Regions from separate parts of the Bacillus sp. CPT56D-587-MTF genome, predicted to be linked through region 1. Evidence: riboswitches for the same ligand, from Rfam matches in the RefSeq annotation. Region 1 holds a riboswitch; each other region holds the start of a gene.
The links. Region 1 has a riboswitch for lysine ahead of AC3WVZ_RS02585 (amino acid permease). Riboswitches for the same ligand answer to the same signal wherever they lie in the genome.

Region 1 (10,416 bases):
AAATTGACCTGTAGCAATGAGTATAACACTCGAAAATACAATGAGTTGAATACTTAGCAATATAAAGATTAAGTGAAGAAATTGCTTCATCCTTTCTTCAGTATGGATTGGATATAATGCCACAATAATATTTCCCGAAAAATATTTCCATAGTGAACGGAGCTGCATAGAGATCATATATAGAACGATGTAAGTGATAGAGCCTTTTACGTATATATTTGGTATGAAATATAAGGCGAAAGCACCGATCAATCCTAAGCGAATATATATACCGAAATAATCATTTCCACGTAAAAATGCTAATGTATGTAAATAGAAGAAAGTTGCTCGTTTTTTATGTAATAAAGGTTCAATCCAATTTGTAAGCCATTTTCTTTTATTTACTTGTTTATTCAGTTGCGGAACATCTGTGAAAATGCTAGCAAATTGATAAAAACGAACGTTCATTTTTTCTTCTTGCTCGATTATGTAATCCCACGGTATTCGTTTTGTAGGCTGTTTTTTCGTATATAGAAGTAGGAAAGCAAGTAGTAAGAGTAGTCCGCCCAATATGAGAACATTTGCGGAATAAAACAGCATGTAAATGATTAGGGCGTTACAAGTAATACGAATGATTAGCCATATATTTTTTTCGTGACTATCACGCCACATCCAATGTATGTACATGTTCCAGGCTTTCGTAATCATTAACACGATAAAGATTGTACATAAAAAAGGTACAGTTAATTGCAATGATTGCATAGCAAGTGGAACGAGAATAAGGAACGTAAATAATAATGGGAAAAGCTGCATGATGTAATTGTATAGAAGAGATTTTTTAAAATAAGATGTTAATTTCTCTTCTAGTGCTAGTAAATAGACAGCATCAGGTTTTTGAATAAATGTACGGATAGGGCATCTCGTTATAATGAATGTAAGTACAATCGTTATAATTATTAAAGATATTCCTTTAGAAGGAGATGCTTTTAGAAACTGAGCATAATAATATGCACCAACGCATGAAATAAAGATAAAGCTATATAGTAAACCGTTAATCATACGTGCAAAGTATGTAATGATATTTTGAATATGTTGTTGGAAGCGACAGCTCCATAGCGATTCGATTGACATGTTTTTCACCTCTTTGTTCTATTATATATGTTTTACAAAAGAAAAAACGAGCAAATTGCGTTATGCAACTTGCCCGTTTTTCTTTTCGTTATTTTTTTTCTGATCACGATTCATTAATGGATAGAAAGCAAATCCGATTACGAATAAACCAATTCCGAGAAGGAACGTTTTTATATCGGATGCGCCCGTTTTAATAACCCATAGTGCGTAGCAAAGTGCGATAACTGCGACTATGCCATCTGTAATTCTTGCCCGCATTTCATTTTTATATGTTTCACCAGTTGCGACTAGTTTTAACTGGAAGATTGGTGAAACGAGATATGGAATGAGGTAGGCTAGTGTCGATACGGTAATAACGAATGTATAAGCTTCCGCAATGGTTCCTGATAATGTTGAGAATAGGAATACTTGCGACATAATGTTTGTTAATCGTAATGAGTAAATTGGACTTCCTTTTTTATTTGTTTTTGTGAAGAAGGAAGGGAAGAAACCTTCTTTTGCTGCTTGATAAGGTACTTCTGAGCTTAATAAAATCCAGCCTAAGATAGAACCGAACAGGGAAGTAAGAGCAAGTAATGCCATCAGTTTCCCGCCGCCGTGACCCATTGCAGCGTTTAGTGCATCTGCTAATGGACGTTCAGAAGCTTGTAATTTATCAACGTGAAGTACACCCATTGTTAAAATTGTGATTCCTAAGTAGATGGCAACTGTAATAAGTAATCCCGCAACTGTTGCGCGTTTTACCGTTTTGGGAGAAACAGCACGGTTTGATAAAAGAACAGCTGATTCAATTCCGATAAACGCCCAAAGTGTTGTAAGAGCAGCTAAATTCACTTGTGAAAGAAGACCGTGTGATGCCCCTGATTTATCAATCATCGGTGTATACCATTGTCCAAATTTAGAAGCTTCGAATGCAAATAACGTAACGACGATGAATAAAAGGAATCCAGTTACTTTCGTTGTTGTTGCTAAGAAGTTTAGTTTTCCAGCTCCGCTTACACCGTTTGTTAATATAATATGAGTTCCCCAAAGTAAGATGGAACAAATCGTAAATGTAATTAGTTTTCCGACTTCTACGTTAAACGAGCCGATTGAAAATAGTAGTCGCGTATCTTTCATAATTGGGAAGAAGAGTGATAAATATCCCGCAAATGATGTAATGATGGCAACGTTACTTGCCCAGTTTGCAACCCAATATCCCCATACCATACTGAAGCCAGCCATTTTTTTCTTTTTTGGTGTTGAGAATAAAGCATATGCATGACTTTGTGGCCCTGTCGTTAAATCAGGACGACGAATTGCTAAATTACCGAAAACAAGAGCTAGCATTAAAACACCAAACCCTGTAGTTAACCAAGCTAAAGTGACACCGAGTGGGCTTGCTGTTTGTGCCAACGTACTTGGCACCATGAAAATACCAGCGCCAACCATGTTACCGACAACGAAAGCTGTTAGTACCCAAAAGCCCCATTTTTTTTGTTGCATAGAAAATACCTCCAAAGTTAGTATAACCAAGTCAAGCGAGGAGATATGTATGTCTTCCTGAGTCAGGAAGAGAAGTCCCAAACAAAACAAAAAAAGCACGTAATTTGCCGCTACATGCTTTCTATCTTATAAGAAACCCACGACATACCTCTCGATAGCTCTCCACAAACGAAACGTTTGTGACAGTTCTGCACTTATTAAATGCAGACCCAGCAAGCGTGCATGGTGGACACGACTTACTTCGGCAACCATTCCTTTCTCATTCCGTCATCAATGCCACTACATCTCCTGAAATGATACTCTTAATGATTGCAACCTCTACCTCACCGAGATACGAATGAGGATTTAAATATTAAATTAACGTCTTTAAGAGTAACAAATGAATTTTTATACGTCAATGGATATAGTAATAATCAGATTATAGAGAAGAGTTTGTGATTAAAAGTAAGAGGGGTTGTTATGTGATATTTGAATTTTCGTAATATAATACATATTATTAGCGCTAGATGATTGAAAAGGGGATGAAGTAAATGTCTGTATGTCATAAACATTCAGTAATAGGTGTGCTAGATTCGGGAGTTGGGGGATTAACAGTTGCGAGCGAAATTATAAGACAATTGCCTAAAGAAAGCATTTATTATATTGGTGATAATAAGCGTTGCCCGTATGGACCAAGAAGTGTAGAGGAGGTGCAATCTTTCGTATTTGAAATGGTTGAGTTCCTCAAACAGTTTCCATTAAAAGCGCTAGTCGTAGCATGTAATACTGCTGCAGCTGCTGCATTGACTGAGCTGCAAGAAGCACTTTCCATTCCAGTTATTGGCGTTATACATCCAGGAGCAAGAGCGGCAATTAAAGTAACAAAGAAAGGGGAAATCGGGGTAATTGGAACTGTAGGTACGATAAAATCTAATATGTATGAAAAAGCATTACACGAGCTGGATACATATTTGGAAGTGCATAGCTATGCTTGCCCGACTTTAGCCACAGTTGTAGAAAATCAATTAGAAGATACAGCATATGTCACGCAGCAAGTGAAACAAGCTTTACTTCCATTAACGAAAGAAGATATAGATACGTTAATTCTTGGATGTACGCATTATCCACTTTTAGAGTCCTATATAAAAAAGGAACTAGGAGAAGATATAACGATTATTAGTTCTGCAGAAGAAACGGCGATAGAGTTAAGCACCATTTTACAGCACAAAGGAATTTTGTCTGACAATCTGAATCCGAAGCATCGTTTTTTTACAACGGGATCTGTTTTATCATTTGAACATATTGCTGAGCGATGGCTAGGGTATCAAATTTCTGTAGAATGTGTACATTTGCCTATGAAAAATGCGTGTATGCATAATTAAGATTTAGTAAATTACGTTTTTAAATAAATTAGGTTCGTTTCATAAGAAGGAAAGAATAAGCTTTTAATTGAAATCATTAAGGTCATTTTAATTAAAGGAGAGGTTTGATTATGGAATTATCAAGATCTCAATTATTTGCTTTGGAGTATATTTCAAAATATGCAGAGAACGAAAAACGTGAGGCTAACGCAACGATTAATCATATACTTAAAATGTCTAATATTACAGATGAAATATTTGAAGAGGCTGTCGCTAATTTAAAATCTCACGCAAGGATTGCTTTACACTTTCATCCAGACAGACTAGATTCGAGTAAGAAAAGTGTTGCTGAAGCATTATTTGAGCAAGGAGTATATAAAAGTCAGTTTGAAACATTGCTATCTAATGGAAGCGTATCTGCTTATCCTGGTGGTGAACGTGACCTTTGGGAAAAGAGAATATTTGGAGGGGCATATCAATTAGAAGGCGTAACGAATGATCAACGTCCAAAATACGGAGCGCTAAATTTAATGTTACATCCAGATGGGCCGGCTCCGCGTTTTGGTTCCTGTTATTTTCTCTTATCTCCAAAAGTTTCTTCGCGTTCTACATATACATATTTAGATTCACATCAAGATCCGAAAGAAAAGGGGACTTATGAGGAGTTTGATATGATTGTAGCTGCTCTTTTGGAAGAGACATTCGTAAGAGATTTTGCAATTGGTGAAGGAAATTTGACGCCAACAATATTAATTAATCATTTACTGGCTAATCTGAAAAGGCCGTTTATAGATGTAGTAAGCAAAGAGCCAGCCCGTAATCTTAATCATTATATTGAAGCGCAGATTCATGGAGAGATTTCTCTAAAAGAAGACGTGGAAGCGCTTGTTGCAGATCCTTCATTTAAGGGTACGGATGTAGGAAGAGTTTTAGAAGAAATTTGCCTGAAGTATGCGATTGATTTGTATTGGCACATCGGTTTTGTACTTGCGGTAGACGAAGTTCCGATGGATTTTAGAGGTTCAAAAATGCCATCTTTAGCAAGACGCATTGCACGGAATCATTGTATCGATGCAAATATAATTGGCTCTGCTGTAGTGGATTTGAAACGCAATCCATTATCTTGGAGTGATCGTGGAACTTATGAAGAAGTGCTTCAGGAATTAAAATTATTATGGCATGTTTTAGTTCGATTTGGAAAACCAAATCGGAAGTAGAATGAAATACTCCATTTTTGGAAGTATTTATATAGAAAAGAAGCTGATCTATTTATAGATCAGCTTCTTTTCAGGCTGTGGAGAAAGTCTTCTCCACAGCCTGTTTTTGTGTCTGAACCTCTTTTTATGTGTCAACACTGATAAAAAAGAGGAAAAGGAGAGATTTTTTATGATGGGTGCTTTAAAAAATCATCGTGATGAGCGTGTATCTGTTTCTGTAGAAGAGTTGGTTCCACAAGATCATTTCCTTCGTGCAATTGAAGCGACAATTAGTTTTGATTTTATTGAAGAGAAGTTACGCCCTTATTACTGTGAAAACAATGGACGCCCGTCCATTCATCCTATTGTTTTATTTAAGATGATGTTTATTGGATATTTTTACGGTATTCGTTCTGAGCGTCAATTGGAAAAGGAAATTAAAACGAATATTGCCTACCGTTGGTTTTTAGGGTTTTCTCTATCGGATACTATTCCGGATCACTCTACAATCAGTTGGAATCGTCGTACTCGTTTTATTCATACAAATATTTTCGAAGAAATTTTTGATGAGATTGTGAGACAAGCGACGGAGCACCGGATGGTAGGAGGACGTGCACTGATGACAGATTCTACACATATTAAGGCCAATGCCAATAAAAATAAATTTGTACATAAATATAAAAAAGAAAAAGCAAAGTTTTATATAGACGAGCTAGAAGCTGCGGTAATCGAAGATCGTGAGGTACATGGAAAAAAGAATTAAAACCTAGAAAGGAAAGTGATACCCCTACCAAAAAAACTCGTATAAGTACAACGGATCCAGATAGTGGATTTTTAATGAGAGATGGAAAACCAAATGGTTTTCATTTCTTGGATCATCGTACGACTGATGCGAAGTACAATATTATTACAGATACCTATGTAACGGCTGGAAATATGGCAGATTCCGAGCCGTATTTAGCACGCCTCCAAGCTCAGATTGATAAATTCGACTTCAAAGTAGAAGCTGTTGCCCTTGATGCTGGCTATTTTACAGGATATATCTGTAAGAAACTATCAGAACGGAATATATTTATGGTGATGGGGTATCGCCGATTTGGAAAACGGAATAAAGAAGTACCGAAAAGCCAATTTAAATATGTAGAAGAAATGAATGTTTTCGCTTGTCCGATGGGATGTATTCTAGAATATGTAACAACTGATCGTGAAGGATACCGTCAATACAAATCGAATCCAGAAGACTGCGCTGTTTGTCCGTTACGTGAGGTGTGCTTTTCAAAGAAACAAAAACAAAAAGTTATCACTCATCATGTGTGGGAGAAATATAAGGATATTGCTAGAAAAAACAAGCTAACAGCTACAGGGAAAAGGTTGTATAAAGTACGCTGTTCCACTATAGAGCGAAGCTTTGCAGACGCCAAAGAACTACATGGCTACCGCTATGCCCGGTTTCGAGGGCTGAAGTCTGTCCAAATGCAAGCTTATCTCACCGCAGCTTGTCAAAACATGAAAAAAATAGCCCTCCACCTGACCAAAAAGGGTCAGGTGGAGGGCTATTTTTTAAAATTCTATTATTTTATGTTGTTTTTATTCGCTAAAATCAAAAAAGATTCCAGAGTGTTGGGAACCCTAAAGGGTTTCCCAACACTCTGAAAAGAAGCTGATCTATTTATAGATCAGCTTCTTTTTATAAGATTAAACTAAGTTTAATACAGTTACTTTTTCACGTGTCATAGACTCAAGGCTCTTACGAATACCTTGTGCGCCCATACCTGAACCTTTTACACCGATGAATGGGAAGTGGTCAGGGCCGCGCTCTGTGCGTCCGTTAATTTGAACAGAACCAGTTTCGATTTTGTTAGCAATTGCAAATGCTTTGTTAATGTCTTTAGTGAAGACACTTGCTTGCAGACCGAACTCTGATTTGTTAGCAATTTCAATTGCTTGTTCATCTGAAGAAACACGGATGATTGGAAGGATTGGGCCGAATGGCTCTTCCCAAGCAACTTTCATCTCTTCTGTTACGTGATCGATTAATGTTGGGTAAATTAAGTTACGCTCACGTTTGTTACCGATAACGATTGTAGCACCTTTTTCTACAGCGTCGTCAACTAAACCTTGAACGAAGTCAGCAGACTTGTCGTCGATTAATGGAACGATTGTGCTGTCTTGTTCTGGAGATCCAACTGATAGTTCAGCTACTTGCGCTTTTAATAAGCTAACAAGCTCGTCCGCTACGTTTTCGTGTACAAGTACACGTTTAATAGCTGTACAACGTTGACCAGAGTAAGAGAATGCACCGCTTACGATATGGTTTGCAGCATCTTGTAAGTCAGCATCTTCACGAACGATACCAGGATCTTTACCACCAAGTTCTAATACAAGTGGAATCATTGAAGCCTTTTTCGCTAAATGTTTACCTGTGTTTGTACCACCTGTGAACGATACCATATTGATGCCTTCGTGCTCTACTAAGTAGTCACCAATTACAGAACCGCGTCCTGTAGCTACGTTTACAAGACCTTTTGGAAGGCCAGCTTTATGAAGTGCTTCAACCATTTTAATACCACTAATTGCACCTTGAGTTGCTGGTTTGAAAATAACAGCGTTACCCATAATTAATGCTGGTGCAAGTTTTGCAGCAGATAAGTTTACTGGGTAGTTAAATGGTGCGATTGCTAATACAACACCAAGTGGTGCGCGTTGGATAATCGCAAGCTTAGATTTTGTACCGCCCGGGAAGCTATCGCCCATCATGCTTTCTCCGTGCATATGTAAAGCTTCTTCGATCGTGTAACGAATGAAGTCAGCTGTACGAACAACTTCTTTCTTCGCATCTTTATATCCTTTACCGACTTCTTTCATAATGATATCGGCAATTTCATCCTGCATATTTACGAGCTCATCAGCCCATTTATATAAGTATTTTGCGCGATCTTGTAGGGAAGCTTCAGCCCATGATTTTTGAGCTTCTTTTGCAGATGCAATTGCTTCATCTACTTCTCCGCGAGTAATTGCTTGTACTTGTCCAATTACTTCGTGTAAGTATGGAGATGGAATTTCGATTGTTTCTCCTGAAGAGCTTTCTCTCCATTCTCCGTTTAAATAAAATTTGTACGTATTGCTAGTTGTCATGATTAGTCCTCCTAAAATAGCAACTTGTAAGAGTGAGTATAAGGTGATTGTAGGGGGTTTGATAACATTTTTCAAATGAAATGTTTGTGAAAACGATTTCTTATTCTTTTTTTATTTTGTATGCCCTTTCTTACAGAACATTCCCTTATTTCAAAATGGTGTATCATATATTTTTATTTAAAGTGTGAAAAAATAATTGACAGAATACTCAATAAAGTTGTAAGATTATAAATGGAAAATAAATGAAAGGGGTGTGCGTAATGATTGTAATCGTAAATGTAATGGGCTTAGCTCTGTTAAATGGCAGAAAACATTCATATCATTACGCAACCCGTACGGATATATAGGGCATCTTTGTCTTATAAGAAGCGTACGTTGCGTATATCGTAACGTACGCTTTTTATGCATTCCTGTGCATATCGTCAAGCGGCGGTATGCTTTTTTTTGTTTATTTTCCCTTGTTTAGTTCCGATAAAAAACTTTGGAAGGTGGAAAAATGTGATGAGATTGTATGGGTTACGAAATGTAAATGTGATAGGTCTGGATAGTGGATAAAGAAATGAGAGGTAAACGAGAACGAGAAGGGAGAGGTTACATTGTTATCAGTATTACTAAAGCTAAAATGGTTTTTTAGGGAGCACTGGAAGAGATATAGTATTGCCATTGGAGCTCTTTTAATTGTGAATATAGTTGAAGTGATTCCCCCGAAAGTGTTAGGGGTTACGATAGATAACATAAAAACAGGAACGTTATCGAACGAAGCTATTATACAGTCTATTCTTATTTTAATAGGGGTTACGATCGTTGGATATGGCCTTACTTTCGTATGGCAACATCAATTGTTTGGCGGTGCATTCGTACTTGAGAAAACGATGCGCTCTAAATTTATGGGGCATTTACTTAAGATGACGCCGACTTTTTATCAAAAAAATCGTACTGGTGATTTAATGGCGAGAGCGACAAATGATTTGAAAGCAATCGCTATGACAGCTGGTTTTGGTATATTAACGCTTGTGGATTCTAGTTTATATATGCTTACGATTGTCTTTATGATGGGGTTTACAATTAGTTGGGAGCTTACATTTGCAGCGCTTATTCCGCTTCCAATTATGGCGTATGCGATGAATATATATGGAAAGAAATTGCATGAAAGATTTACAGTTGCACAAGATGCGTTTGGTGATATGAACGATAAAGTGCTTGAATCAATCGCTGGTGTGCGCGTTATTCGTGCATACGTACAAGAGAATGCAGACGAGGAAAGATTTCATCATTTAGGAGATGACGTCTACGAAAAAAATATGAAGGTAGCAAAGATTGATGCATTATTCCAACCAACTGTGAAAATGCTTGTCGGTCTTAGTTATTTAATCGGCTTAGTGTACGGTGCATACCTTGTGTTCCAGTCAAAGGTGACGCTTGGTGAACTCGTTTCTTTTAACGTGTATTTAGGGATGATGATTTGGCCGATGTTTGCAATTGGGGAATTAATTAATGTTATGCAAAGAGGAAATGCTTCGCTTGACCGTGTGAATGAAACGTTAGCGTATGAGCCAGATGTAAAGAATCCGAAACATCCAAAGCTTGTGCAAGAGCCGGATTATATTCAGTTTGATGATGTGTCTTTCTCATATCCTTCATCAACTGAAGAAAATTTAAAAAAGGTTTCTTTCACATTAAAGCAAGGAGAAACGCTAGGGGTTGTCGGAAAAACAGGAAGCGGGAAAACGACGCTTGTACGTCAGCTTCTTCGCCAATATCCGCTTGGAGATGGAGATATTGCAGTTTCTGATGTGACTTTAGATAAAATGACGAATGAAAATGTACTCGGCTGGATTGGTTATGTACCGCAGGAGCATATTTTGTTCTCAAAAACAGCGCGAGAAAATATTTTATTCGGAAATAGGGAAGCGACTGAAGAAGAACTAGAGAAAGCAATTGAAATTGCTGCGTTTAAAAAGGATTTAGAGTTTTTACCAGAAGGGTTAGAAACGCTCGTTGGAGAGAAAGGTGTTTCTTTATCAGGAGGGCAAAAACAAAGGATCTCGATTGCACGAGCTGTTATTCAAAATCCAGAAATTTTAATTTTGGATGATTCTTTATCAGCTGTAGATGCTCGTACGGAAGCAGCGATCATTGAAAATATAAGA
Region 2 (10,416 bases), 2.2 Mb from region 1:
TTTCAACGTATTTTGCAACAGGCATGTACATATATCCATTTGTAAATGTGCCTACTTCTGTTGTATTTTCTGGTCCTAATGTTTTCAGTAATATATGTATTGCGGCATTAAAATCTTTTTGTAAAGCATTGTGTAATTCATCTGCAATTACTTCAATACGCTGTTTTAACTCTAAATTTTCAACTTTACAAGCTACAGAATCTACAAAGATGCTTTTAGAGAAACAAGGATCGTGTTTACAAATAGAATCAGCTATTTTTTCTGCTAATTCTTCATTAAATAAAAATTTTAACGGAACATATTTACCCATTTTTTCACCTCGGTGGTCAAATGAAAACAATTTTTATTTTTTAATCGACAATCCATAAACCAAAGTCTCACTCGGAGTCGTAATACTAAAACCTGTCGTCTTATAATCAAGCTTCACTGTATCACCAGTGTAGTCTTTCGTAAATGAATCCATTTGTACGATAAGCTCCGCATCTTCATATACAACATCATCTGCGTTAAATGTATCCCAAATTAAATCGACATCAACGAAAATACTACAGGAGTTTGTCATTGTTCCTCTAATGCGAATGATCTTTTTGTCTTCACGTTCTAATCTATGTATAGCTGCTTTTGCTTCATCAGTAATGCGAATGTTCATTGTATCCCAACCTTTTATTTATATTTCTTCTATTATGGCAAAAACAGGAGCAATAGGGAAGGAAAGAGGTTTGCAACAAAAAACGAGCAAACAAATTTGTTTGCTCGTTTCACTTTATTTTAGTTCACATTTATCAAGTGGAATCACTTTTGTTTTTTTCGTAAATTTATATCCTAACCATAGTACTAAGAAGAGTGGTAAACCGATGTAAGAAACGAGTACGCCATTCCAATCGATTGATTCACCCATAAATGCGCCGTAGTTTTGTCCTAAAATTACGATGATACAAAGTGTAAATGCGAAGATTGGACCAAATGGGAACCATTTTGCTCTATATGGTAAGTCATTTAAATCTTTTCCTTGTGCGATATACGCTTTACGGAAACGGTAATGACTAATTGCAATGCCGACCCAAGCGATAAAGCCAGACATTCCTGATGCATTTAATAACCAAATGTATACAACACCGTCACCGAATAAAGAAGCAATGAAAGCGATACTACCGACAATTGATGTTACGATTAATGCGTTAACAGGTACACCGCGGCTATCTAATTTACCAAGAAACTTTGGTGCTTTTCCTTGGCGAGCTAAATCCCAAAGCATACGAGTTGATGCATACATACCAGAGTTACCAGCAGATAGTACTGCCGTTAAAATAACAGCGTTCATAACAGAAGCAGCAAAGGCAACGCCCGCTTTTTCAAAAATAAGTGTAAACGGACTTACTGTAACATCACTTGCAGCAAGGCTTTCAGTTGTATAAGGAATTAATAAACCGATAACGAGAATTGCAAGGATATAGAATAAAAGAATACGCCAAAAGATTGAACGAATCGCTTTCGGAATATTACGCTCTGGATCAGAAGTTTCACCAGCAGCTACTCCTAATAGTTCAGTACCTTGGAATGAGAAACCAGCTGCCATAAACACACCGATAATTGCCATGATACCGCCGTTAAATGGTGCATCTGCAACAGTGAAGTTTTTAAATCCAACCGTTTCACCGCCCATAATTCCAAAAATCATCATGAAACCAACAATTAAAAAGATAATAATCGTAACTACTTTAATAAGTGCGAACCAATATTCAGATTCACCAAACCCTTTAACAGATAAGTAGTTTAAAAGGAAAATAATAGCTAAACATAATCCGCTCCAAATAAGAGAAGGGGTATCTGGGAACCAAAATTTCATAATTAATGTTACGGCTGCAAGTTCAGCAGCAATCGTAATTGCCCAGTTATACCAATAGTTCCATCCAAGTGCAAAGCCAAGTGATGGATCAACAAATTTTGTTGCATACGTACTAAAAGATCCAGTAACAGGCATGTAAGCTGCAAGTTCAGCTAAGCTTGTCATTAAAAAATAAACCATAATTCCAATTGCGGCGTATGCAATTAATGCGCCACCAGGTCCAGCTGTATGGATGACACCACCACTGGCAAGAAATAGTCCGGTACCAATTGTACCACCGAGAGAAATCATCGTAAGGTGACGAGATTTTAATCCGCGTTTTAATTCACCTTGTCCTTGTGTAGTTTGCGTTTTAGAGGTAGATTGATTTGTTGCGCTATTCATGTTCAACACTCCTTTTCTTGTAGGTTAGGAAGGAGCGGGGGAGAAAAATACAAAAAACCGCCAAAGGAATTTGGCGGAACGTTTCACAAATAACCACCCCATCATACCCTTCCGTTAAGATAGCACCCCACGTTTACACGGTAATTTTGTAAACGTGACAGTTCTGTTCCTTTCGGAGACAGCCCCAGCTCATATTTCCAGAGAAGAAATATAAACTTCGGCAACTTTTCCTTTCAAACGGAGTCAGCTGACATTCTCTGTGTCTCGTCCGTTTTACTATTAAAAGTCGCAACCTCTACCTCATCGGATTGATGAGGATTTATATATTGCTAAGATTTTTAATATATGGCAATTGTAATGACTTTCTGAATATATTGCAAGATATTTTGTTAGGAAAAGTCAAAGAATATCGGTTATTGTATAGGAAACGCTTGCAAAACTCCACCCGAACCTACTATTATGTAGCAATAAGCAAAGAAAAAATTGTTATACAAATGTTTCGCAAAAAATATTGAAAAACCCTCTAAATTAAAAGAAAATTCAGAAAAATATAATTCGACATTCATAATAAAGTCATATTATTTGTTATAATTAGGGTAACGTTTAAGCAAAAAGGGGAAATCAAAATGAAATTAGAAACAGAAAGGCTCTATATAGTGCCGTGTACAGAAGAGAGGATTCAAGTCGCTAACGAGCAAGGATATAATAGCGGTCCGCATATTGTAGGGCATGTAAAGAATGTAAAAAAAGATGCAACTTTATTACCATGGGGGGCGTGGTATGTTCTTCGAAAAGAAGACGATAGCGTTTTAGGTGATATTGGGTTTAAAGGGAAACCAAACGAGGATCAAACAGTAGAAATTGGCTATGGATTCATTGAGAAATATTGGAATCAGGGCTATGCAACAGAAGCTGTAAAAGAACTAATCGATTGGGCTTTCAAAACAGGTGAGGTAGAAACAATAATTGCAGAGACACTTCTAGATAATTATAGTTCGATGCGTGTTTTAGAAAAGTTACATATGAAGAGAGTAAATGCTACAGAAATGATGATTAATTGGAAAATAGAAAAATAAAAAATACCGCTCTAAATTGAGCGGTATTTTTTATAGTTATGGTAGCATTTGCTTCTGATCATTCGGATACTCAGCCGTTGACGTATTAGGACGATTGGAATGATTACGAACAGCAATGAAAATAGAAATAATAACGACAAGACCAACTGCAACGTAAGAAAGTGAAATAATAGTTGGATCCACTTTAAATGTAGTAAGCAGTGTACGAATGTTTGTAAAGATAATAAGACCACCAACTAATACGCCAAGTAAATGAGAAGGAACGATGCGAACTAGCCATGCCGCGATTGGTGCCGCTACGATACCACCGAGCATGAGAGAAAATACCCAAACCCAGCTTACTTGTTCCCAGCCAAGTGAGATGAAGAAGCCGATTGTTGCAGCGAGTGAAACAGGAAATTCACTCGTATCTACAGATCCAATAACTTTTCTAGCTTCATTTCCTCTTGCTAGAAGAACAGGTGTCGTAATCGGCCCCCAACCACCGCCACCAGTTGAATCAACGAATCCAGCGAATAAACCAAGCGGCACAAGTTGTTTTGCAGACATACGCTTATTTGAAGTGACAATTTGTTTTTGAATGATGAATCGTAATAAAATATAAACCCCTAAAGTAAATAAAAATACGGAAATGTACGGTTTGATTACATCTCCAGGCAAATTACTTAAAAAACATGCCCCAACAAATGCGCCGATTGCCCCAGGTAATGTAAGCCTGGAAACTGTATATTTATCAACGTTTCCAAATTTGATATGAGATGCGCCAGAAGCTGCAGTTGTAACGACTTCAGCTAAATGAACCGATGCGGAAGCTACAGCCGGTGCAATACCAAACATTAATAATAGTGAAGTAGACGTTACCCCATACGCCATTCCGAGTGCTCCATCGATCAGTTGAGCGAAAAATCCAATAATAGCAAAGACAATTAATTTCTGCATAAATAATCCCCCTGTAATAATAAATGAAAAAGACACTTTTCCCGTATGAGAAAAGTGCCTTTGGTTTTTCCAATCAGCAATAATTAAATTTGTTTCATTATAATACATATTAATCGTATAAATCAACTAGGTTTTAAAGTTTTTGAATTGAATGAAAGAAAAATAAAATATACAATAAAAGGATGGAGAGAAAGGGGAGAAAGACATGTTACGATTTGATCATCTTGTTCACGCAGTTCATGGTACACCGGAGGAAGCGGCAAAACAAATGCAGGAACTTGGATTTCATACTGTATTAGGCGGAGAGCATACGAATTGGGGTACTTGGAATAGTTTAAGTTATTTTGATTTATCATATATAGAATTTTTAGCAGTTCAATATGAAGAAAAAGCGAAAGAAGCAGAAAATCCATTAGTACAAGAAACAGTGGTGAAACTACAAAATGGAGAAGGAATGCTACAAATCGCGATCCGAACAGATGCAATTGAGGAGCTAGCAGTTAACTTTAATAAGTACGGCTTACATACGATAGGGCCATTTGAAGGGAAACGCATGAGAAAAGATGGCCGACTTTTAGAATGGAAAATGTTATTCGTTAAGCAAGAAGAGAACGGACCGAAATTACCTTTCTTTATACAGTGGAATGAAACGGACGAAGAAAGAAGAAACGATTTACGTAACAGTGGGACGATTACTGAACATAAAAACAAAGTGCAACAAATTGAAACGATTCATTACGCAGTAAAAAATGTTCGAGAAACAGTACGGAAATGGAAAAAAGTAATGGGACTATCTACAAGCTCAGTTGTGAAAAATGAAAAATGGAATGCTGAGAGTCAAAGTGTAGTGTTTGGAAATATTCATGTGCAGTTTTGTGAACCGATTGGAGAAGGGCTAGTACTAGAACATTTGAATAAGAATGGCGAATATCCATTTGCAGTAGAGTTTAAAGGTGGAAATAAACGAGAGCATGAAATGCTAGGTAGTTTGTACATATATTAATAGAGGTGAACGTTGTGAAAGAAATGCTTAGGGAGATAGAGAGAATACTAGAATGGCCTCGTATGTTAAAAGCGACTGTTATTTCAAAAGGCTTTTCATTCGATGAGAAATATAAAATTGAATTAGAGAGTGGGGCCTCGTATTTTATTAAAGTATGCGATTCATCATATTTTGAACGGAAGCAGGAAGAATATGAATATATGCAGCAGCTAGATTCTTTACATATTCCTATGCCAAAATTAATTCATTTTATTAGTCTTACTAAATTCAATAAATGTGTACAAGTTTTTGAATGGATTGATGGATTAGATGGTGAAGATATATTAAGAACGTTGTCTACAGAAGAGCAGTATAGGGCTGGAAAAAAGGCTGGAGAAGTACTAAAAAAGATTCATTTAGTTGAAAAAGAAGATAAAGGTAATTCATGGGAAATGTCTATATGGAGTAAATATGAGAGATACTTAGAAGCGTTGAAAGAATATGAAGTAGACTTTTTTCGTTTAAATACAGTGATAGATTTTGTAGGAAATCATAAAGATTTATTAAAAAATCGTCCCATCGTATTTTTACATGACGATTTTCATCCGGCTAATATAATGATTGACCAAAATGAGTTTCGGGCTGTCATTGATTTTGCTAGATTCGATATTGGTGATCCTATTCATGATTTTTATAAAGTAGCACTATTTACAACGAATATAAGCAAACCATTTGCGGTTGGACAAGTTCACGGTTATTGCGGAGGAGAACCTGATCTACATTTTTGGAAACTGTACTCATTATATGCAGCAATGATATTCCCGGCTGATATCGTATGGACAAACCGAAGCACACCATATTTATTAGATGATATGAAGGAAAGATTAAATGGGATTTTAGAAGATCATAATGATTTTTCATCCTATATTCCAAAATGGTATCAATCAAGCGAATTTAATAAATAAAGGAGTAATTTATATGGATAAAATAGCAGTAATTTCAGATATTCACGGTAATATTCAAGCATTAGAATCCGTGTTGAATGATATTAAATTAAGAGGAATCGAGCGCATTATTTGCCTTGGAGATTTAGTAGGAAAAGGACCTCATTCCAGTGAAGCAATTGAAATCATTCGTAAAGAATGTGAAGTAGTCGTAATGGGAAACTGGGATGATTTTATTACAAAGCCGACTGAATTTGAAGCATTAAAATGGCATCAAAAACAATTATCGGAAGAACAAAATGATTATTTAAGAAGTTTACCATTTTCAATCGAATTTTTTATGAGTGGAAAACTCATTCGTATGTTTCACGCTTCACCGAGAAGTTTATATGAAAGAATTCAACCACACGCTTCAAGAGAAGAACGTATTAGTATGTTCGAAAATAGTGATCTGACAGAAAATATAGAAGGAGAAAGAAAACCAGATGTCGTTTGTTACGGCGATGTTCACCAAGCGTTCGTTCAAAATTTCAGAGGGAAAACGTTATGTAATGCCGGTAGCGTAGGAAACCCACTTGAAATAACGCAAGCTTCCTATTTAATATTTGAAGGAACATATAATGAAAAAGAAGCGGCGAGCTTTTCTATTCAACTTGTACGAGTACCGTATGATATTGAATTAGCTATCAGATTAGCAGAAGAACTCGAAATGCCAGAAATTGCAGAATACAAACAAGAATTACGGACTGCACTGTATCGAGGATTTAAGGGGAAATAAGGAGAAATATAAATCAATATTTGTTGTTTATAATTATGTTATGTAGACTAATTACAGGGGAGATATTAGATGGATAAAAAAGAGAATCCGAACGATTGGCCTGTATGGGCGAATGAGTCAGTAGAGATAGTTAGTGCAAATCCTGATTGGCAAGATAAAGGCCGATGTGAAGAACAGCAACTATATGAACTGCTTGCTCCTCTCGGTATAAGCAAAGTAATACATATAGGAAGTACATCCATACCTGATTTACCTGCAAAACCTATCATTGATCTAATGGCTGAAATAGACTCTTTTGAAAGAGTACTAGATATTTCAGCTACATTGGCCATATATAATTGGCATTATGTAAGCCCAGAATTAGATGAAAGACCTTGGAGAAGGTTCTTTGTGAAAGTTAAGAATAATAGGCGTGTAGCTCACCTGCATTTGATGGTTAAAGGAACTGAGCGATGGGAGCAACAACTTTTGTTTCGCAACCACTTACGAGAAAATCCACAATTAGTTTATGAGTATTCAAATCTTAAACAAGATTTAGCTAAAAAATTTAAACAAGATAGAGAAGCATACACAAAAGCTAAAACAGAATTTATTAAACAAGTTCTAAAATGATACAACCTTGGATTGTAACTATGTTTGAATACAAAAGAAAAAACAAACTTTATTTTATAACTTAAACTTACATGAAAGGCATGTAAACAAAGTGATAGACTGCGATATTTTAATGTATTTCCTTTTATTTATTAGGATAAATTATATATAATTGAATCAAGTTCATATAAGGATAGGCAATTACAGGGGATAAGGCGAAAATATGTTAAAAAACGCAAAAAGGGGACAAGAAATATAATGAATGAAGTACTAGAACTAAAAGAAGAACTACTACAAATTAAAAATAACAATTATGCTGTACCAGAAGATGTGGATGCATATCCATATGCGCAGTGGATGTTAGATTATATCGGATCACCTGATGCTGAATTACGTGATGATTTAATTTATAGTACGCTTCACACATGGATTACAAATGATGTATTTAGACAAAAAGAATTACGAGGATTAATGCTGCAAGCAATTAGCCCTGATTATTTATTTTATAAAATTGGTGAAAAGGGAACAGACTCTGTTTTTAAACGTGCATTCTCCGTATTAATTCCACCACTTATTTTATCTGTTCATGAAAGAGAACCACTGTTATCTGAAGAACAACTGTACAGTGTGGCAGAACAAGTGCTGGAATATGTATATTTAGAAGAAGATGTAAGAGGCTACGTAGAAGGAAAAGGCTGGGCACACTCTACTGCACATGCAGCAGATGCGCTCGACGCTTTAGCACGTACAATCCAAAATCGTGAGTTCTCATATGCAATACTAGCTGCCGTTCGTCAGAAGGTACGCTTACATGACTACGTATACATTCACTTTGAGGATGAGAGATTAGTAGCACCAATTATGTCGTTACGTAACCAAAATCTTTTAACTGAAGAAGAGTGGAGCAACTGGTTACATAGTATAGCAACTGTTGAAGACATCCGACATCCGCAGCATGCTATTTTAGTACATAATATTAGAGCTTTCTTAAGAAGTTTATATTTTAGAGTTTTAGAGACAGAGGGTAATACAGCCTTTACAGATGATGTATTGGAGACTTTGAAAGGATTGCGTAGATATTAAAAAAAGAATAAATAGTCTATTACTTGATTCCAGTATAAATGAGCATTTAAGTAAAGATTAAGATTTAAAAACCGATTATATTTGTGGGTTGCCTACAAATATAATCGGTTTTTTAGTTGAATTGAAATGTTAGCCTTAACTATATATGAGCTTATATGTGATAATGAGTTTATTAAATATGTAATTGCGGATTTTCTTCATATAAACTAGGGTGTGTCTAAAAACTATTTCTATGGTAGGATTACCTCAAACCATTTAGAGAGAGGTATTTTCTATGACGCCACGCCGCTACGAACTTACAAATGAACAATGGGAACAAATCAAAGACTTTTTCCCACCGTATTCTACTGGTCGTCCGCCTAAAAGAAGTAATCGTGAAATGTTCAATGCTATTTTATGGATAGCTAGGAGCGGCGCTCCCTGGCGTGATTTGCCGGACCATTACGGCTTATGGAAAACCGTGTATGCTCGCTTCTGCAAATGGCGTGATGAAGGTGTCCTACTGACCATTTTTCAAGAATTAAATGCTGAACCGGATTTTGAAAATCTCAGCATAGATTCAACCAGTATCAAAGCGCATCAACATAGTGCTGGTGCAAAAAAAAGGCCATAAATCATGAGTTTCATCAGCATATTGGCATGAGTCGCGGTGGAAAAACTACCAAAATCCATACAATTGTTGATGGTTTAGGCAACCCCATTTTATTTCATTTGACTGGCGGAAATATTTTTGATAGCACTCCAGTTTGCGAGCTTTTGGATGAAATACCAATTAAGGGCAGCAATATTCTTGGTGACAAAGCCTATGGTTCTCATACGATTCGTAACTATATTACCAATCATGAAGCAACCTATACCATTCCACCCAGATCAAATGCGAAAGCTCCTTGGAATGTGGATTGGTATTTATATAAAGAACGCCATTTAGTGGAGTGTTTTTTCAATAAAATCAAGCATTTCCGTAGAATCGCAACACGGTATGATAAGCTGGCATCTTCTTTTTTAGCCTTTGTGTATATCGCTGCCATTTTTCGATTAACACAATGAACAACAGTTTTTAGACACACCCTAGTAACATATTGTTTTAAATTCTTGATGAATAATAGAATCTCTTGGCTAGGCATTCTAGCATGTTGAAGGTGAAATATGTTTCCTTTTCCGATTTCTAATTCGGTTGAATTCAAAGTAATAGGGGTATTTCTGAAGATATGCCATGGGAAATACAAGTGTACAAAGGTTTCTCTAAAATATATACCCGATTGACAAATTAATACTCCGTCCGATCCTTTACCTAAATTACCAAGAACAGATGTATCTAAAAAAGCAATGATTTGTTCTTCTTTTGGAACAATGTATCGTGCTCCAATTTCGTTTAACTTTTTTTCGGAAATATGAGTATCTACAAATAAGCCATTATCAGGTTCTAATAATTCATCGTGTGTCTCAAACAAAGAGCAGATTGATTTTATCTCATTTACATTTATAACCGGGTGTATTTCATTTTGCCTTGAATCTTGAAATGAATTTGTAAGAGCTATAAGTAATTCTTTAAATAACAGTGGTGGATAATCACTCCCGTTAATATTAAAACTTTTTTGGGCATCAAAAGATAAAAAACCATCTTTATCAATTTCGATTTTTTGCACTTCATTTAATTGATTCCATTTCATATTTCCTTTTCCTAATAACCAATTTTTCCAGTATAAACCCGAACTTGTAAAGTAAACACCATATTTTCCTGATCCAAATAAATTACAACTTAAAAATGCGATAATTTGATCATCTGTCGGTAT
Region 3 (10,416 bases), 980 kb from region 1:
ATTATTCGTAACGAAAAAATCAAGATTAAACGATCACCTAAACGGTGTAGAACGTCCAATTGAATTTGATATGTTACAATCAGGAGAAGAATTAGAAATTGTTCATTCACTAGCGAAATGGAAACGATTTGCATTACATGAATACGGATATGAAGCTGGTGAAGGTTTATATACAAACATGAACGCGATTCGTCGTGATGAAGAACTTGATGCAACGCATTCCATTTATGTTGACCAATGGGATTGGGAAAAAATCGTTCAAAAAGAATGGCGTACTGTTGAATACTTACAAAAAACAGTACAAACAATTTATGGAATATTCAAAGATTTAGAAGATCACTTATTTGAAAAATATCCGTTCCTTGGAAAGTATTTACCGGAAGAAATTGTTTTCGTTACTTCTCAAGAATTAGAAGATAAATATCCAGAATTAACACCGAAAGATCGTGAACATGCAATTGCAAAAGAACACGGTGCAGTCTTCATTATCGGAATTGGTGATGCACTTCGTTCAGGTGAAAAGCATGACGGACGCGCAGCTGATTATGACGATTGGAAATTAAACGGTGACATTTTATTCTGGCACCCAGTACTACAATCTTCATTTGAGTTATCATCAATGGGAATTCGTGTTGATAGTAAATCACTTGATGATCAGTTAACGAAAACTGGTGAAGACTTCAAACGTGAGTATGATTTCCATAAAGGTATACTAGAAGACGTACTACCATTAACAATCGGCGGTGGCATTGGACAATCAAGAATGTGCATGTACTTCTTACGTAAAGCACATATCGGTGAAGTTCAATCTTCTGTATGGCCTGACGATTTACGTGAAGCTTGCAAGAAAGAAAACATTCATCTGTTTTAATAGAAGTAAGGGAATAGCTTAAATATAGAGCTATTCCCTCTTTTTTATAAAACATTACTTATTTATTACCGAGTTCTTCTGCTAAACCGATTAAAATTCCTTCGACTCCACGAATGTAGCAGAGACGATACGAGTTCTCGTACTGAACTACTTCGCCAACGAGCTCTGCACCATGCTTAGTGAGTCTCGATACCATTTCGTCAATATCCTCGACAGTGAACATGACGCGTAGATAACCGAGGGCGTTTACAGGAGCTGTTCGGTGATCTGCTATAGTAGGAGGGGTGAGAAATCGCGAAAGTTCAATTCGGCTGTGGCCATCTGGAGTGACCATCATAGCAATCTCTACGCACTGAGAACCGAGTCCAGTTACGCGACCAGCCCATTCACCTTCGACATTTGCTCGACCTTCGAGATTCAAGCCAATCTCCTCAAAGAAAGAGATTGCGTTATCAAGGGATTCTACAACGATGCTGACATTGTCCATTCGTAGTAATTTGTTTTTTGCCATAGTCTTATCTCCTTATGTATAAAAGTTTATTATTTAATTATCCTCATAATTATACTACTAAGTAGTTACAAATTCCTTTCAGTCAAAAACACCTTGTCACAGTATAGGAAAATGTGACAAGGTGTTTTTTAATATATCATATAGCATCTTGTTAACGAATAGCTTTTTATTTAATAGGAAGGAAGTAGATTAATATGTTTTTTTTATAAGCGTTACTAAACATATCAAATTAGCTCATTTGCACGAAAGGCTCAATTTTCGCCATAAATGATTGATGCAGCGCCTCAACGCCTGTTACTAAATGAAGGCGGTCAATAACGACAGACACTTTAATTTCTGATGTACTTACCATTTTAATATGAATATCTTCTTCTTTTAAAGTAGTGAACATATTTGCAGCGACACCTGGGTTAGATACCATGCCAGATCCTACGATTGATACTTTTGCTAAATGATTTTCATATTCTACTGCTTCATAGTGAAGTGCCTCTTGATTTTGTTCCAATACTTCTAATGTTTCTCTTAAATCATTAGAATGGATGGAGAAGGAGAGATGAACAGTTCCTTCATTTGTAATACTTTGAATGATGATATCTACATTAATATGTGCCGCTGCTAATGTAGAGAAAACAGTTGAAAGTGAACCTTGTTCTAATCCTTTCACTGTGATGCGTGTAATATTATCTTCAAATGCAATACCTTTAACGATTGATTGTTGTTCCATGTTACATTCTCCTTTTACAATTGTTCCGTTTTCTTGTTCCATACTTGAGCGAACTTCTAAAATGACATTATGATTTTTAGCAAACTCAACAGCACGCGGGTGTAATACACCAGCACCGAGGTTTGCAAGTTCTAACATTTCGTCATAAGAAATTTCATCTAATTTGTAAGCATCTTTTACAACTCGTGGATCCGTCGTATATACGCCGGTCACATCTGTGTAAATATCACATTTTTTTGCGTTTAGTGCAGCAGCTAATGCGACAGCAGTTGTATCAGAACCGCCTCGTCCAAGCGTTGTAATTTCAAAATCTTCACTGACTCCTTGGAAACCAGCTACAATAACAATCGTACCTTCAGCAAGATAAGATTGAATACGATCTGTATGAATGTCAGTAATCCGTGCACTACTATGTACAGATTCTGTCGTAATACCTGCTTGCCACCCTGTTAATGAAATTGCATGATAGCCTTTTGCTTGCAGTGCCATTGTTAATAATGAAATAGTTACTTGTTCTCCTGTAGATAGAAGCATATCCATTTCACGTTTACTTGGATTTTCTGTGATAGCGTTAGCGAGTGCGACAAGTTCATCTGTGCTTTTTCCCATTGCTGAAACGACAGAGACAATGCTATGACCTCGTTCATATTCTTCAATAATTAAATTTGCTACATGTTGAATGCGTTCGACGCTTCCGACAGAAGTGCCACCAAATTTTTGAACAATTGTTTCCATTACAAATTCCTTCTTTCGTCTATTTTTAAGAATAGATTAGGAAATATATCAATCCCAATACTCCTGTAGTTACCAGAAAGACAAACAAAAAACACCATCTCAAATAAGTGAGGATGGTGCTGTTACAGGAAAAGGGAAACAGAAAACGGAGCTAATAAAAAAACCGCCAAAAAAGGAATATCATAAAAAATGATATCTCTTTTTTGTAGATAGCTCTTCATACGTACACGTCTGTACATATGACAGTTCTGTTTCTATTCGAAAACAGCCCCAATTGATAAATGCAGAGAAATTTATCAATTTCGGCAATACTTCCTTTCATCTAAGTTCATAGATATCTCTGTGTCTCCATTAGAATACTCATAAGTATCGCAACCTCTATCTCACGTTTTAGGCGAGAGTGTTTGATTTATGAAGTTGTTGGTAACATTTGTTTTATAATAATTTAAATTTTTCGGGGAATCAAGTGTTTTATATATATTTTAAAAATTCTTTCTTTTTTCTGAGGAAGTTTGTGAAAAATGTAGCAAAATAAATTCATTGCATGTACATTAAACTTATAGTGCATAGGAGGTGGGGAGAATGAAAAGGAAACAGCCTATTTATGTTGCGACAAAAATGAACACGACGATGGGAAAATTATGGGAATATACGCAAGAACCAGCTATACATACAGAGCGGGATGCTCGCTTTACTGAAATTTCGTATTTAGAGAAAAAAGAAGGAGAACCACAGAAGTTTTTGTATAAAACAAAGATTGGATTTGGGCTTGAAATAGCTGGAGAAGGGGAATCAATAGGTGAAATAAGAAAAGAAACTGGTGAAAGAATTTCTTCTTTAAAATTTTGGACGGATAATACATTATCTCTTATTCAAATAGGACGTGGTTATTGGAAGTATACGCCAAATAAAGAATACATCCATTTTGAGACACAATATGATTATGATACAAGATTTGGTCATGTAGGGAATGTAATAGATTGCTATATATTTCGGCCGTTATTAGGTTGGGCGACTGCTTGGAGTTTTGATGCTTTAAAATTATGGTTAGAAAAGGGGCTTCATCCTAGGTTACTAATTAGAAGAACAATGACGTATTGGCTCGTATGTTTTTTATTTGCTTTTGTATGGATATATCAAGGGATAGTGCCAAAACTACTGTTTACTCATTTAGAAGAAGTAAAGATGCTTTCTGTATTAATCGGTTCAAATGAAAGTAGTATATGTATACTTAAAATAATTGGGATGTTAGAAATAATTTTCGGCGTCGTATGGCTGTTGCCAATAATAAAACGAAAATTATTTATACTGCATATTATTGTATTACTAGTTTTAACGTTAGCAGCAGGATTTACGAATATTGCAAGCTTTACAGGGCCGTTTAATCCGATTACATTAAATGTTCTTCTAATGGGGTTATCAATTGTCGGTTATATAAATAGTTTCGATTTACCAAGCGCGAAAAATTGCAAGAGGGCGAGAAAGGGATAAGTGTATGGCTAATATGTATGAACGATTATTAGGGGATACCTATAAAAATCTTCATCCTGAATTGCAGAAGCGTTATGCGATTACAGAAGAGAATAGTTTTACAGGGGAAGGAAAAATGGATGAAATTTACGGTGGCTCTTTTTTCGTGAAATTTATATTGAAAATTACATCGAAGTTTCGAATGTTTTTCTCGGAACGAGGAGAGGAAATTCCATTTACGATACAAAACATAGCTGAGCGAGATGAATATGGACGAGAATTAGTAAGGTGGAACCGTACTTTTTATTTCCATAATAAGAAAAGATATTTTAATGCAGTTATGCAATTGGATGAAAACGAAAATGAAATTGTAGATTATTTTGGTGAACCACATTTACTCGTTTCTACACTGCATTTTCATATCGATGAGTTAGGGGCAATGCATATTTCTTCAAAGAAACAATGGTTTTATATGTTTGGAAGAAAAATGCCGTTACCAAAATTTTTGTATGGTGAGGCAAAAATTGTTGAAAGTTATGATGAAACACTACAGTGTTTTCGAATTCATGTACAAGTACGAAACCCGTTAATTGGCTCGCTTTTTTCATATAAGGGAACATTTGTGGAAAGGAAATAAACGATATGAAAAATATAATATTTGGGCTTGCTTGTTATGTTGTTTTTCTAATATGTGAGTGGTCGAATATAAATCCTGTTGAAGCAATTATATTATTATCTGTTTTATTATTTATACCAATGTCATTTTGTATTATTGATAAAAGAAAAAGAGATGGATCGCAATTATTATTTTATAAATCCGTATCGTTTTTATATCCAATCGCAGCAATTTGTGCAATGCTAGCTTTCGTCACAAATTACAATGTATTTGCGCTAGTTTGGTTTGTATATACAGGAATTGTTGCGTTATTTGGTGTAAGTAGATTGCTAGAAAGAGGATGGAAGCCGTTAGAAGAAATCGCCATAGATAGTGCGTTTATTTATTTGTTTTTAGGTGGTTTTTGGTTTTTTGCTTCAGTAGCAAAACTTTCAATTATGCATTTTAGCTTTGACATTGTTTTACTCACAGCTGCACATTTTCATTATTCGGCGTTTCTATTGCCATTATCAGCTGGTTTAATAGGGAGAAAAAGAGAAAAGAGAAGTAAAGTGTATGATGCTATTATGTTTATCATCATGATTTCACCTATGACAGTTGCAATAGGAATTACATACTCAAGAATATTTGAATTTTTTGCAGTGTTCCTATATTTATGTGCAATTTATGGGTATGGATTTTACGTTTGGAGAGCAAAATTTAATGCTATCAGTGCAAAGATTCTTCTAATCGTTTCGTCTAGTACACTCATGGTTACAATTATGTTCTCACTTATATATTCATACGGGAATTTGAAGCATGTCTTGACGATTACAATTGCTCAAATGGTTTGGATTCATGGTGTTGTCAACGGAATTGGAGTAGCGTTACCGGCATTTATCGGCTGGGTGATTGAAAAGAGTGTTCCGAATTATAAATACTATGGGAAACCAATGAGTAAGTTAAGAGGAAATGTGGCAATTGGTGAGGCTTATTTATATAGCAACAATTTAGTAGACAGTAAGGAATACAACGGTTTAGTCGATAAAGTAAATGACTTTCATAGTGAGGCATTTGATGTGACGAAGGTTCCTTTAAGTATGATTCATTTTTATGAAAATACAACAGAGTATGAGTTGCAATCAAATATTAAATGGACTCGTTGGTTCCGTCCGTTCGCACTTTGCTATGAGAAAATGAGTAAGCGTGTAGAACAAATACATTTAGGTATGGGCGGCAATTGGGAAACGATGCATGGCTCTATCATTAGTGTAATAGATGAGAAAGACGGAAGAGAGAATGTAAGGGCTTGGATAAGGAAAAATGAAGCAGGTGAATCTATTTTTGTAGCTCTTTATTCAAAGCATACAAATAAGAATGAGATATATATGAATATCGCCTTACCTTTACCTTATTCGAATATGACTGGTATTTTGAGGCTATGTAATGATAATCATGATTTAATCATTACTAGTAAGTTAAGAGAAAATGGCCAGGGAGATGAGGGGATTTATTTACATACTCGGTTCTTAACAATCCGTTTACCGTTAGCAGAGACTTTCATCATTACAGAGGGTAAGGATAAAATGTTAACAGCTCATCATAGCATGTGGCTATTTGGACTTGAATTTTTACATATTCATTATAAGATTGAAAAAATTGCACAGAAGTAAGAAAGGCTTGGATGGGTTTCCAAGCTTTTTTATGTATGAGTAATTGTCATAGAAATTTGTTTATTTAGCTCATTATCCCAAACACGTTGAATTTCAAAAGTGCCTGTTTCAAAAAATAATGGGAATCTTTCTTTAAACCAAGTTTGCATAGGTAGCTTTAGTGCTGTATTGATTGGTATCCATAATAATTCACCCTCAGGAGGATTCAAAAGAAGTTCACCTTCAAATGAGTCTGTCCAATAGTTAAATACCATATATCGAACATTACCTTTCGGATTGACATATTCATCTAATCCTTTAAAAGTTAAATTGGAAACAAGTAATCCAGTTTCTTCTTTTACTTCTCTTATAGCGGCTTGAACGATACTTTCGGGGAAATCTACTTTGCCGCCAGGAGCGATGTAGCCAGGGAAACCTCGATGGCTGGGGCGTTTTATGAGTAAAATTTCATTGTTACGTTGGATCATACACATTGTATAGATCTGATGTTCGATGTTATGTGAATTTGGAGGCATAATGATGTATTCTCCTTTATATTTTTTTGATAATTTTACCATAACATAATTGTTTCTTATATAATTAGAAATGGAATGTTATAAATTTTCAGTTATATATTATAAATTCTATAGTCATTCGAAAAGAGGGGAGAGACATGCAAGGAGAAATACAAAAGGAGAAAAGTTTAGGTTATATTGGAAAATTATTATTACCAGTTAAAGTATCAACGCACTTTAAGTTTTTATGGATTGGACAATTACTCTCGGCCTTAGGTAGTTCGATAACTATGGTCATACTTCCAGTTGTTGTGTATTCATTAACTGGTTCAACAGTTGTAATGGGGATGACGATGGCAATGTACATGCTACCTAATATTCTTGCTTTACCGTTTGCGGGTTTAATTGTAGACCGAATTGATCGGGTTAGGTTAATGTTATTTACGGATATAATCCGCTGTATATTAATGCTATTACTTGCATCGCTTATATTTATGGATTTATTAACAATTACGATTTTATATATTCTCGTTGCCATATACGGACTTATGGAAGGGATATTCCAACCAGCATATTCTGCTGTAAGGGCGAAAGTATTCGTCCCTGAAATTCGTAATGCAGCTAACGCACTCACTCAAATGAGTAATCAAGGTATACGATTAATTGGGCCAGCACTTGGTGGGTTAATCGTATCGGTTGCATCTGCAGGGATAGGTTTCGGACTAGATGCAGCAACGTACTTATCATCATTTTTATGTTTATTATTTTTAAAAGAAATTAAGTTTAAAAAAGTAAAACCCATTGAAAAGAGTAAGCTTAATTACAAACAAGAGTTTATGGAAGGTGTTTTCGTTTTAAAAAGTCATCCGTGGCTGTGGATTACAATTTTAGTTTTTTCTTTTATAAATATTTGTTATGCCGGCATTATCGTCGTATTAATTCCATGGTTATTTAATGTTCATCATCATTTTGAAGCTTACGTGTATGGACTTGGCATGGCCTTTTCTGGTGGTGGGGCTGTAATTGCCGCATTAATATTTGGTGGGAAAGAGCTGTGGCATAAGAGAGGATTACTGGCTTATGGAGGTGTTTTAATGAGTGGCATTGCTTTATTAATTATGCCATTCATTTCTTGGGCACCCGCTTTAATATTCTTAATGGCAATTGAAGGATTTGGCATGATGATATTTGGACTCATTTGGGAAACGAGTTTACAGGAGCTTGTACCAGAAGAAGCATTCGGAAGAGTGGCAAGCCTTGATATGTTGGGTTCTTTTGCTTTATTGCCATTAGGATACGTAGTTGTAGGCTGGTTAGCTACTGTCATAGGTGGCGAGATAACTATTATAACACTAGCTAGTTTAGTAATTTTAACAATTGGAATCGCATTGTCTGTACCGAGTATTCGTCGATTTAATTGATTATATGGGAAAAGAGGGCTAGACCTATATAGAAAATAACTTAGCATATAATCAACTAGTATTAATAAAACATCTTTGTAATGAAAAGCCTTCCATACATATTTGGCACAAAAAAATTAGTATGGAAGCAACAAAATTAGAAATCACAAAAGAAGTGACGGAAGCGATACAAGCAGGTTTCAAAAAAGAAGAATAAGCCCTAAAGAAATTAGGACTTATTCTTCATTAAATACAAATGTTTGTTTCATTTTTTTACCTTCATTTACCGGATGGCCGTTATAAGAGAAATTCTTTTCTTCCCAAGTGATCACAACTTTAAAATTATGACTATTAAAGTCTAATGGGAATACCATGTAGTCAAAGCTTGTATGACTTTTAGAAATATTTTCATTAGGTGTAGTAGGTTTAAAGGTAGCCTTAGAGGTAGGATTGTTATCAAGTATTTCCACGGATACGTTTGATACATCATGACCGATGTTTTTTACGAGTAAACTATACGTATCAAATACACCTTGTTTCGGCTGGATTGCTTGCTTGTTTGAGTTATGAGATTTATCAATTTCGACATACCATTGTTTAGACTTTGATGCAATCGGTAGTGACTGAAATGTGTAAGCACTAGCTTGCATTGGTAGTGCTAAACATATAAGCGTAAAGAGAGTTAATATTTTTCGTTTCATTTTTTGAGAGCTCCCATTCTTTAATGGATTTACTTGTTATTATTTTCTTTTTATGAGTTAATATACCATATAATGTAAAGTGGTTGTTGTGAGTAGTGAATCAATATCTTATTCACTACTCTTATAGCTAGCATCATTACGTATGAAGTAAGAAAGAATAAATTTGTTTTTTCTATACTTAGATTACTGCCCTTTTTAAAAGGGCTATTTTTACGTTTTAATAAAAAGAATATACTAAGAATTCCGTATAAATTATTTATTTTAATGTAGTTAAATGTGCTTGTATATTGTGAAATTAGAGAGGGAAGTTGTGTAGAGATGTTTCTACACAGCTATTTAGGATATGAAAAAATCACCAAAAATATGTTAAAATAACATTGTCATACAACAAGGGGGATTTGTTTTATGGAAAATGGACATCTTGCTAAAGTAGACTTAACGAAAAAAATTGAATCAAAATCTAAGTACAATAAGAAATTAGAAAAATATCAAAGGCGCTTATTAGCATTACAACAAATTTTGAAAGAAGAAAAAATCGCGGTTATGCTTGTTATGGAAGGATGGGATGCGGCTGGTAAAGGTGGGGCAATTAAGCGGGTGACGGAACATCTTGACCCACGTGGGTTCCAAGTAGATCCAATTGGAGCGCCTGCACCTCATGAAAAACGTTACCATTATTTGCAACGTTTCTGGCGAAAAATTCCACAGTACGGGCAAATTACTATTTTTGATCGCTCATGGTACGGTCGTGTGTTAGTTGAGCGTGTTGAAGGTTTTGCTACAAAGGAAGAGTGGATGAGAGCATATGATGAGATTAATGATTTTGAAAAACTACTAACAGATGACCATTACATAATGGGGAAGTTCTTCTACCATATAAGTAAAGAGGAACAGTTAAAGAGATTTAAAGATAGAGAGAAAAATCCTTTGAAAAGATGGAAAATTACAGACGAAGATTGGCGTAATCGTGAAAAATGGGATGAATATGTTGAAGCGATGGAAGACATGTTTGAAAAAACAAGTAAGCCAAATGCGAAGTGGCATATTATTGAAAGTAACGATAAATTGTATGCTCGTGTGAAAACGTTAAAAATTATTATTTCATTCATTGAGGATTATTTCTTAGAACATGGTATAGAATTGCCTTCTTATTATTATGAAATGAAAGAGGATATTGAAGTTTTGCAAGATGTAGGTGTGAAAGAGTAAAAAAGAAAATGGCCCTGTGAATTGGTGAAACCA

Region 2: it holds a riboswitch for lysine, as region 1 does, so the genes downstream of both, AC3WVZ_RS13680 (amino acid permease) here and AC3WVZ_RS02585 (amino acid permease) in region 1, are expected to answer to the same signal.
Region 3: it holds a riboswitch for lysine, as region 1 does, so the genes downstream of both, AC3WVZ_RS07725 (aspartate kinase) here and AC3WVZ_RS02585 (amino acid permease) in region 1, are expected to answer to the same signal.

Annotation. Positions count from the first base shown of each region.
Region 1 covers NZ_JBYTEF010000001.1:491,733-502,148, forward strand. Annotated here, with positions in the region: gene AC3WVZ_RS02580 (ABC transporter permease) at 1-1,110, opposite strand, end outside; gene AC3WVZ_RS02585 (amino acid permease) at 1,171-2,595, opposite strand; lysine riboswitch at 2,743-2,924, opposite strand; gene racE (glutamate racemase) at 3,126-3,956, shown strand; gene AC3WVZ_RS02595 (DUF3626 domain-containing protein) at 4,067-5,152, shown strand; partial or broken gene AC3WVZ_RS02600 (IS1182-like element ISBth7 family transposase) at 5,322-6,691, shown strand; gene gapN (NADP-dependent glyceraldehyde-3-phosphate dehydrogenase) at 6,827-8,266, opposite strand; gene AC3WVZ_RS02610 (ABC transporter ATP-binding protein) at 8,863-10,416, shown strand, end outside.
Region 2 covers NZ_JBYTEF010000001.1:2,658,932-2,669,347, reverse strand. Annotated here, with positions in the region: gene AC3WVZ_RS13690 (DNA alkylation repair protein) at 1-310, opposite strand, end outside; gene AC3WVZ_RS13685 (iron-sulfur cluster biosynthesis family protein) at 344-649, opposite strand; gene AC3WVZ_RS13680 (amino acid permease) at 764-2,230, opposite strand; lysine riboswitch at 2,343-2,536, opposite strand; gene AC3WVZ_RS13675 (GNAT family N-acetyltransferase) at 2,857-3,306, shown strand; gene AC3WVZ_RS13670 (sulfite exporter TauE/SafE family protein) at 3,343-4,353, opposite strand; gene AC3WVZ_RS13665 (VOC family protein) at 4,451-5,248, shown strand; gene AC3WVZ_RS13660 (aminoglycoside phosphotransferase family protein) at 5,263-6,192, shown strand; gene AC3WVZ_RS13655 (metallophosphoesterase family protein) at 6,206-6,949, shown strand; gene AC3WVZ_RS13650 (GrpB family protein) at 7,019-7,561, shown strand; gene AC3WVZ_RS13645 (DUF2785 domain-containing protein) at 7,799-8,623, shown strand; one part of gene AC3WVZ_RS13640 (IS5 family transposase) at 8,898-9,228, shown strand; one part of gene AC3WVZ_RS13640 (IS5 family transposase) at 9,228-9,670, shown strand; partial or broken gene AC3WVZ_RS13635 (hypothetical protein) at 9,697-10,416, opposite strand, start outside.
Region 3 covers NZ_JBYTEF010000001.1:1,467,608-1,478,023, forward strand. Annotated here, with positions in the region: gene asnA (aspartate--ammonia ligase) at 1-871, shown strand, start outside; gene AC3WVZ_RS07720 (VOC family protein) at 930-1,382, opposite strand; gene AC3WVZ_RS07725 (aspartate kinase) at 1,612-2,841, opposite strand; lysine riboswitch at 3,044-3,230, opposite strand; gene AC3WVZ_RS07730 (DoxX-like family protein) at 3,424-4,332, shown strand; gene AC3WVZ_RS07735 (DUF4166 domain-containing protein) at 4,337-4,948, shown strand; gene AC3WVZ_RS07740 (YndJ family protein) at 4,954-6,579, shown strand; gene AC3WVZ_RS07745 (8-oxo-dGTP diphosphatase) at 6,609-7,094, opposite strand; gene AC3WVZ_RS07750 (MFS transporter) at 7,232-8,494, shown strand; gene AC3WVZ_RS07755 (YozF family protein) at 8,710-9,174, opposite strand; gene AC3WVZ_RS07760 (polyphosphate kinase 2 family protein) at 9,580-10,383, shown strand.